Regions from separate parts of the Paenochrobactrum pullorum genome, predicted to be linked through region 1. Evidence: predicted binding sites of a transcription regulator. Region 1 holds the regulator's gene; each other region holds the start of a gene.
What was found. The regulator LexA, encoded in region 1, represses DNA repair genes until DNA is damaged. The targets are predictions, from matches to a motif close to TGTTCNNNNTGTGTTCNG.
Positions count from the first base shown of each region.

Region 2: the regulator LexA is predicted to act here: its motif matches at 1,566-1,583, upstream of parE (DNA topoisomerase IV subunit B).
Region 3: the regulator LexA is predicted to act here: its motif matches at 1,721-1,738, upstream of JNC77_RS09390 (ATP-dependent helicase).

Region 1 is NZ_JBHEEH010000002.1:155,737-159,026, forward strand. It holds gene JNC77_RS06970 (ComEC/Rec2 family competence protein) at 1-1,183, shown strand, start outside; gene lexA (transcriptional repressor LexA) at 1,475-2,197, opposite strand; gene JNC77_RS06980 (single-stranded DNA-binding protein) at 2,498-3,010, shown strand.
Region 2 is NZ_JBHEEH010000008.1:52,230-55,519, forward strand. It holds gene JNC77_RS12110 (multidrug effflux MFS transporter) at 123-1,382, shown strand; gene parE (DNA topoisomerase IV subunit B) at 1,738-3,290, shown strand, end outside.
Region 3 is NZ_JBHEEH010000004.1:164,072-167,361, forward strand. It holds gene JNC77_RS09390 (ATP-dependent helicase) at 1-1,634, opposite strand, end outside; gene JNC77_RS09395 (AsmA family protein) at 1,983-3,290, shown strand, end outside.

The DNA.
Region 1 (3,290 bases):
GCCAATTGTTGCAACTGCCGCCACATCAATTGTCGCTGGTATTGCAAGCGGCATTTACTCAGCCTATCACTTTAATAATACAGCACCTTTTGGTTTACTCGGCAATATATTGGCGATGCCGGTGATTTCCATCATTATCATGCCTTTTGCGGTTTTAAGCTTGTTGTTGATGCCGCTGCAGTTGGATTGGTTGCCGTTGCAGATCATGGGGCTTGGCGTTTGGGGCATGCGACAGATCGCCGAGTTGGTTTCATCAATCGCACCGGCAGGAAATCCCGGAATTATATCATCGGGGGCAATTATCAGCTGGACAATTGCGGTGGTGATTGCAGTCATCTGCACGACGCGCTTGCGCAATCTTTCGTTATTATTAGTGGCTATCGGCTTTTTCTTTTATTTCGTGGAGAATGATCCCGATATAATGATTTCCGAGGATGCCAAACTGGTGGCGGTTGGCCTTGCCGATGGACGACTTGCTGTCAACCGTTCGCGTCCGTCGCGTTTCACAATTCAAAATTGGGCAAAAGCTTATGATGTGAGCGAGATTGTTCCACCGGTAATAGCTGGTTCAAAGAAAAATGGCACTTATCAGGAAAATGCATTTTATTGTGAAGAAAACATCTGTTCAATCACACTCGCTGACGGGCGTATGCTGAGCTATACCGAAACACTAAGTGCAGTCGAAACGGCGTGTCATATTGGGGATGTGGTTATATTGGCAGTGGCGGGTAAAAAACCGGAATGCATGGCTGCAGATAAGCTCGTGATTACGCGGCGGGAGTTAGCTTTGAAGGGGGCGCTTGAGATCAGGCTTGGCGATCCAGTTATTCAAGAGGTTAATGCCAAAAATAATGTTTCGGCAGGTATGGGATTACATCCGGTCTTTGAAGACGAGAATGATGCTGACACTTTTGAGAGTGAGCTTGATGAACCAGAACCATATGATGCTATCACAAATGTGGCTGCTACTGACCTGCAATCTCAACAATCTGTTAGTAAGAATTTAGAAAATGATAATAAATTACTGAAATATAATGATAAATTGACATATTCGGTTGGTGATCCGCAACGCCCGTGGCATCTATATCGTCTATACTCCCGCGCGGGGCGTGGCCTTGCCGATTATGTGGCTCCAAAGGCAAAAGCTAATCAGAAAAATTCACCTATCAATGATGATAATTGATCATCCTGCATTATCGCTTACGGCTGTATTTATTCAAGAAAACCAAATTTCGATGAAGCTGTTATGATCCTAAAATTATGGCAATAATTTACGATCTCAATAGACGCTGAAAAACAAAGATGCCCATGAGCTTAATAATAAGATAACCGTTCGGCAGGCGTAAACTTTAGATCATATATGATTGCGTCTCGGTTTCATAAGCCACACAAATGTTATGAAAGGAACCAAACCAATTATCATTGTGACATAACGGTTTGGTTCGCATCGGGTTTAATAATTGCACTGGCCGGATTAGTAGCGGCGTATCAATCCGACCAGCTTGCCCTGAACCTGTACGCGGTCGGGGCCAAAAATTCTGGTTTCATAAGCAGGGTTGGCAGCTTCGAGTGCGATGGATGCGCCTTTGCGGCGGAAGCGTTTTAAGGTTGCTTCTTCGTCATCGACAAGGGCAACGACGATTTCTCCCGGATTGGCGTTATTGCCGCGGCGGATCACAACCGTGTCACCTTCAAAAATTCCGGCTTCGATCATCGAGTCGCCTTTCACTTCGAGTGCGTAATGCTCGCCAGAGCCGATCATATCCATCGGTAAAGTGATGGTACGTGTCTGGTTCTGAATGGCGGAAATGGGGACGCCGGCAGCAATGCGCCCCATGACAGGCACAGAAATTGTATCGCTGTTTTCAAAAGCAGCATCCACTGGTGCGGTTTCGGGTTTTGCTGGTGCAGCAGGTTTGCCCAGACTTCCTTCAATCACGCTTGGGGAGAACTTTTTTTGGGAGTTTAACCCCGGGGCAATGGAATCGGGCAGGCGGATGACTTCCAATGCGCGGGCGCGATTGGGAAGGCGGCGAATGAAGCCGCGCTCTTCCAATGCGGTGATCAGACGATGAATACCGGACTTGGAGGCCAAATCCAAAGCATCCTTCATTTCATCAAAAGAGGGCGGGATGCCGACTTCTTTCAGACGTTCGTGTATGAAAAGAAGTAATTCATGCTGCTTGCGGGTTAACATAAGCTAAAGCCCCCCAGAGTTAAGAATCAAATTTAAAAACAAATGCAGAACAAACACTATCTGTTCTTTGCTTGTTCTGCAAGTGTCTCTTAATCATATTTTAAGGTGGTAAAAAATGGATACTTGCCGCGAAGATTTTTTTGCATTAGAACAAAGTAGGAACTTAAAATTAAGTGGCATATCTCTTGTGGAAACAGGCTATAATTGCTGACATCTGCCGCAGGATGGATGTGCTAAATCATTGGCGGCTGTTATCTGTAGCAGTTAACCAAAGTTAAAAGATAAGGTGGAGTTAAGCGCATGGCAGGTAGTGTCAACAAGGTTATACTGGTCGGCAATCTTGGTGCGGATCCGGAAGTCAGACGGCTAAGCTCCGGTGACCCTGTCGTTAATTTGCGTATTGCGACTTCTGAAAGCTGGCGCGACCGCCAGTCCGGTGAGCGCCGCGAAAAGACCGAATGGCACAGTGTTGTGATTTTCAATGAAAATCTGGCCAAAGTCGCTGAACAATACTTGAAAAAAGGCGCGAAAGTTTATCTGGAAGGCGCTTTGCAGACCCGTAAATGGCAGGATCAGAACGGCAATGAACGCTATACGACTGAAATCGTGTTGCAGAAATTCCGTGGTGAATTGCAGATGCTCGACAGTCGCGGTGAAGGCGGCGGACAGGGCCGTTCTTTTGACGGTGGCGGTCGTTCGCAGATGTCTGATTATTCCGGTGGCGGTTCATCGGGCGGCTCTGATTTTGGTAGCTCAGGTCCATCATCCGGCGGCGGTTTCTCACGCGATCTGGACGATGAAATTCCATTTTAATGAAAGAAACCGATAAAAATGAGCATTTAATTGCAAAATTTTGATCGGTTTTTGCATGAAATTTAAGGAATATGCGCGAGTTTTGATAAAAACTCGCGCATTTTTTATATGTGTGGTTTATCTTTTCCAGCCGCTATGCTCGATATGACGACCGCTTTAAAAAAATTAAAAAACTTTAATCTGTTTGCTATTCGTCAATGTTCTGGGGTTAAAATCATTTTGGATGAATGGCGTTTATCGATTCCGTAACAAGTGTATAAGCACTTGCAAATGAGCCGGA
Region 2 (3,290 bases), on a different contig from region 1:
CGGGGGTCGAACGATAATTTTTGATCAACTCAAACGTATTTCACGCGCACGATACACTTGGACAATATGGTTCAGGTGCAGTCGCGGGTTGATCAGATGTATGCCGCAGACAGGAGAGTATTTTGCCAATTGATATAAAACAGGGTCACACAGGACAAGGTAACAGCATGCGCGGTCGGGGCGAATTCATTGCTCTGATTGCTGCTGTGATGGCGATCAATGCTCTGGCAATTGACATCATGCTTCCCGGTTTACAGGAAATTGGGGCAAGCCTTGGTGTCGAATCTGAAAACCATCGTCAGTTCGTTATTACTGCTTATTTGCTGGGTCTTGGCGTTTCTCAATTATTTTACGGCCCGTTGAGTGATCGCTTCGGACGTCGCATTCCGCTTTTCGTCGGAACCAGCATTTATATTGTCACCGCGCTGGCATCCGCTTTTACCACCAGTTTCTCGATGCTGATCCTTTTACGTGTATTGCAAGGTATTGGTGCCGCAGGCACGCGTGTTATCGCTGTTTCCATCGTACGCGACCTATATGGTGGCCGTCAGATGGCGGAAGTCATGTCGCTGATCATGATGGTCTTTATGATCTTGCCGGTCATTGCACCTGCAACCGGTCAATTCATCATGTTTTTTGGTGAATGGCACCTGATCTTTGTTTTCATGGCTATTTCAGCAGCTGTGGTGATGGTCTGGGTTTATTTCCGTCTTCCGGAAACATTGGCGGAAGAAAAAAGACGTTCATTATCTGGCGCAAGCCTCGCACAGTCTTTCAGCCTGGTGCTGACCAACCGTGTTGCCTTCTTTTATATGCTCGGCACCTCGTTCATTTTAGGCACGCTGTTCGGCTTTATCGGCTCCTCACAACAGATTTATGTTGGTATTTATGAGCTTGGTGAATTATTTCCACTGGCTTTCGCCGCGGTAGCAGCCACTATGGCGCTGTCTTCATTCCTGAATTCACGGTTTGTCGGTCGCTATGGTATGCGTCGTATTTCACAAACTATGCTGTTTATCTTTATTGGTTTCAGCCTGCTATGGTTTGTACTGTCATTGAGCTTTGAAGGGCCCGTGCCACTATTCCTGCTCCTGCCGCTTTACATGGTCATCATGTTCTCGTTCGGGCTAATCACGTCCAACTTTAATGCACTCGCCATGGAGCCGTTGGGTGCTGTGGCCGGAACAGCCTCCTCGGTACTGGGCTTCACCCAGACGACTTTGGGCGCGACATTGGGAGCTGTCATTGGTCAGTCCTTTGATGGCACGACTACACCCATTGCATTAGGCTTTACCATTTTGGGCGTTATCAGCTTCATCTGTATGCTGATTGCAGAACGTGGCAAACTCTTTGCTTCACAACATCAGGCACCCAAAGCATAAAAAGCATCGCTATCTATGCAAATGAAAAGTCCGTCATGACATAAAACAATCATGCCGGACTTTTATATTTTAAGAAGCAATCAAAACATCGAAATCTTTTTATCCTTTGCAGTCTGTCAATCGTGGAAAATGTCAATCTCACGTAAAACCCGTGTAAAACTTGACCTTTTGCAACGAATAATGCAGAACATAAAGCGAACCTTATTCGCTTTGTTAGAATTTGCATGGCATGATAAGAATGATTCGTAACAACGCATTGCTTGGGCTTTTGCCCATGTTAAAACGATAAATGACGACCCGTAATTGTCTGCACGTTTGATGCGGTATATTTAATAGATAGGCTGAACCAAAGCACATGGACGACAACAACGATCTTTTTTCAAGTGTTGTGAGTAAAGCCCGTGAAAGGCAAATGACATCGCAGGCTGACATCAGTGCGGTAGCCCCTGCCCCTGTGGCAGAAAAAGCCGCACCAACAATACCTGCCGTTTCTGCTGCACCTTCTGCTCCCACACCGGTTGAGTCCGTCAAGCGTGCAACATTAGCTGCCGATAATGGTGATTATAATGCCTCTGCCATCCGTGTTCTGGAAGGCTTGGAGCCGGTACGTCTGCGCCCTGGTATGTATATCGGCGGTACCGACGAAAAAGCGATGCACCATCTCTTTGCTGAAGTCATCGATAACTCGATGGACGAAGCGGTGGCTGGACATGCAAACTTTATTGAAGTCAGCCTTGATGCTGATGGTTTCTTGTCTGTCAGCGATAATGGTCGCGGTATTCCGATCGATAATCACCCGCAGGTTCCGGGAAAATCCACGCTTGAAGTCATTATGACCAAGCTGCATGCCGGCGGTAAATTCGACGGTAAAGCCTATGAAACATCCGGCGGGCTGCACGGCGTTGGTGTCTCGGTCGTCAACGCGCTTTCCGATGTGTTAGAAGTAGAAGTTGCACGTAATCGCCGCTTGTATCGCCAATGCTTCTCGCGCGGTATTCCGCAAGGCGGTTTGGAAGAACTCGGTGAAGTGCATAACCGCCGCGGCACACGCCTGCGCTTCCATCCGGATCCGGATATTTTCGGTAAAAATGCCAAATTTGACCCGACGCGCATTTATCGTATGGCGCGCTCGAAAGCCTATTTGTTCGGTGGTGTTGAAATCCGCTGGAGTTGTGACCCTTCACTTCTCGACCCGAAACAGGATACGCCTGAAAAGGCTGTCTTCCATTTCCCAGGTGGTTTGAAGGATTATTTGTCCACCACATTGGGCAAAGACTTTCAGGTCACACGCGAAATTTTTGCCGGTAAAACCGAAGCGCAAGGTCGTCATGGTGCCTTGGAATGGGCTGTCAGCTGGTATGGTGGCGATGCGTTTGTACATTCTTATTGTAACACGATCCCGACCGGTGATGGTGGTACCCATGAGGCTGGCCTTCGTATCGCTCTCACACGTGGTCTGAAAGCCTATGCCGAACTGACCAATAATAAACGTGCCTCTGTCATTACCACCGATGACGTGATGACATCAGCAGCTGCCATGCTGTCTGTTTTTATTCGCGAACCGGAATTTGTCGGCCAAACCAAAGACAAGCTTGCCACTGTTGAGGCGCAGCGTATCGTTGAAAATGCCATTCGTGATCCGTTTGATCATTGGCTGGCTGCCTCGCCGCAGGAAGCCTCCAAATTGCTCGACTGGGTGGTTGAACGTGCTGAGGAACGTCTGCGCCGCCGTCAGGAAAAAGAAGTCAACCGCAAGACGGCTGTACGCAAATTGCGGCTGCCGGGTAAACTCGCAGACTGCTCACAAAACTCTGCCAACAATGCAGAACTGTTTATTGTTGAAGGTGATTCCGCGGGCGGTTCCGCCAAACAAGCACGTAACCGCACCAATCAGGCGATCCTGCCACT
Region 3 (3,290 bases), on a different contig from region 1:
ATCATTTCGGCCAATTCGGTGTGCGGGGTGATGTCGATCAGTGATTGCCAGCGATAGAAATTTTCGACCACTTCACGCAGTGCAGAGCGAGGCTTTGGCTTTAACTCTTCTGTTTGCACCAGATCATGGGCGGCTTCCAGCATCGGAATGCCGCGCTCACGCGCATAATCATGAATTTGGCGCATTGACGCATCGCCAAGGCCACGTTTCGGCGTATTGATAATGCGCTCAAAGGCCAGATCATCCGCACCTTGCGCAACAACGCGCAAATAGGCCATGGCATCGCGAATTTCGAGGCGTTCATAAAAACGCGGGCCACCAATAACGCGGTAATTGAGGCCGAGCGTGACAAAGCGATCTTCAAATTCGCGCATCTGGAACGAAGCGCGTACCAAAATCGCCATATCATTGAGCTTGTGGCCGTGGCGCTGTGCCTGCTCGATGGCTTCACCAACTGCACGAGCCTCTTCTTCCGAATCCCATGCGGCATGAACTTGCACAAGCGAGTCATCGGGATCCGGCGCATCGGTGAAAAGCGTTTTGCCAAGGCGTCCTTCATTATGGGAAATCAAGTGACCGGCAGTACCCAGAATATGGGCGGTGGAGCGATAATTGCGCTCCAGCTTGATAACGGCAGCGCCCGGAAAGTCTTTTTCAAAGCGCAGAATATTGTCGACTTCGGCGCCGCGCCAGCCGTAAATCGACTGGTCATCATCACCCACACAGCACAGATTGACCCCTTGCTGGGCAGAAAAACCATCCGGATTATCCGGGCGATTTTTGCTTTGCGGGCGCTGTGCCAGCAGACGCAGCCACATATATTGTGCGGTGTTGGTATCTTGATACTCGTCGACCAGAATATAGCGGAATTTCTGATGATATTCGCGCAAAATATCGGGATGAGTGCGGAAAATGCGGATCGGATGCAGCAAAAGGTCGCCAAAATCACAGGCATTGAGCGTGCGCAAACGATTTTGATAGGCTTCGTAAAGTTCGCGTCCTTTACCATGAGCAAAGGCACGTGCATCACCTTCGGAGATTTCCGACGGGCTCAAACCTTTGTTTTTCCATGCATCAATCATATTGGCGAAGCTGCGGGCAGGCCAGCGCTTATCATCCAGACCTTCAGCCTGGATCAGCTGTTTGATGAGGCGGATAACATCATCGGTATCAAGAATGGTGAAGTCAGAGCGCAAATGCGCAAGCTCTGCGTGGCGGCGCAAAAGTTTCACGCCAATGGAGTGGAAGGTGCCGAGCCATGGCATGCCTTCAACCGAGTCACCGAGCAGCACACCAATACGCTCACGCATTTCGCGTGCGGCTTTATTGGTGAATGTTACGGCTAGAATCTGGCTTGGATAGGCAAGCCCTTGATTGATAATATGGGCAATGCGGGTGGTGAGAACACGGGTTTTGCCGGTTCCGGCACCGGCGAGAACCAGCACAGGGCCTTCGGTTGTTTCAACAGCCAAACGCTGTTCGGGGTTCAATCCTGTCAGATATGTCGGTTCGCCACGTTGCTGGTTGCGCGCAGCCATAGCGCGCGCTGCAATGCCGCCGCCTACACGCTGTTGCGGTTCGCGTGGGGCATCCGGTTCACCAAAGAAGGGCATATCGTCAGGAAAGTCAGACATTGCTTGAGAGTGTACTCATATAAATAAAAGATCAAGGATGGCATCAGGTACTGGGTGCGCTTTTCCTGAGTGCTTCGGGTATAGCTTGTTCTCCGACTGTTCTGCAAGGGCGAATTCATTTTTGTAGAATTTTGCAAAGCCGTTTCTGTTTGTACATGATTGCTTTTGATTGTGGTTTAAAGGTGTGATTGATCATTTTTGTAAAATTTGCGGGATTTGGCGATAAAATTGCCTGAATAATGTGATTTATCGACCCATGTAGCCGTTTGCTGCCTTGTTGTTGCTTAGCTGTTGCCGTTATGTTGCATGCAGTAATCAGACATGAATCAAAAGTAATGGAGCCAGATTTTGGGGCGCATTTTCGTCATCGTTGGTGGGTTCCTGGTTTTGCTTCTGACCGCTGCACTGGTCATTCCGCCTTTTATCAACTGGACAGGCTATCGTGCTGATTTCGAGCGCGAAGCCAGCCGGATTATGGGGCGCGAGGTTCATGTGCGCGGCACGGCCAATGCGCGGCTTTTGCCTTTTCCATCCGTTACTTTTTCTGATGTTTTGGTCGGCAGTAAAGATGACACGACGACATTAAGCATTGATAAATTTTCAATTAATGCAGAACTGATGCCGTTTTTGCGCGGGGAAGTGCTGATTTTTGATATGCAGGTAGAAAAGCCTGTTTTAAAAGTTGCACTGGATGAAAAAGGACGGGTGGACTGGAAATGGCATGAGGATGCTCTGCTTGGCAATGCACAGGTCAAAGTTGAAAAACTAACCGTCAGCAATGGTCGTGTTTCGATTACTGATGGCCGTAATGGTCGTCATCATGATTTACAAAACATCAATGCTGTTTTATCGGCACGCAATATTACCGGCCCGTGGCAAATGAATGGTTCGCTGGAAAGCGAGAGCGAGAAATTTGCGCTTGATCTGTCAACCGGCGAGTTGAAGCCGGATGGATCATTAAGAGTACGCAGCCGTTTTACGCCGGAAAATAAAGCGGTGAGTTTTGAAACTGATGGTGATGTGACATTGCAGGATGGTTTGCTGAACTATGCCGGTAATTTTAATCTGCGCACACCTGAACCGGCCAAGAAGAAGAATTTAGAAAAAACGGATGCCAAAGGCGATGGTAAAGGTGATCGGGTGCAGGAGACAACCAACAGTCTTCTGACGGATTTACGCATTCAGGGCACGTTTAAAGCCAGCGACCAGCAATTTGTCATTGATGAATTCCGAATGGAGCAGGGCATTGCTGATGATCCTTATGTGGTCAATGGCAAGGCACAGTTTAATTTTGGCGATGATCCGCGCTTTGAAATCAGCGCCGATGGCCAGCAATTCTTTTTTGGTGGCAGTGCTGGTGAACAAAGTGGCGAGGCCGTGCCGCTTAAAGAGCCTTTGGCAGCTTTCCGCAAATTTATCGGCAATATTCCGGTGCCTTCCATTCCGGGCAGTGTTGATTTGAGATTGCCGGCCATTGTTGCTGGCGGCACAACCATCCGCACAATTACCATTAGTGCGGTGCCTGAGGGGCAGGGGTGGCAGATCAAAGAGTTTTCGGCTGATTTGCCGGGGCGCACCCGCGTCGAAGCACAAGGTCATTTAGGACTTGGCGATCAGTTTGGTTTTGAAGGTAATCTATTGGTTGCTTCGCGTCAG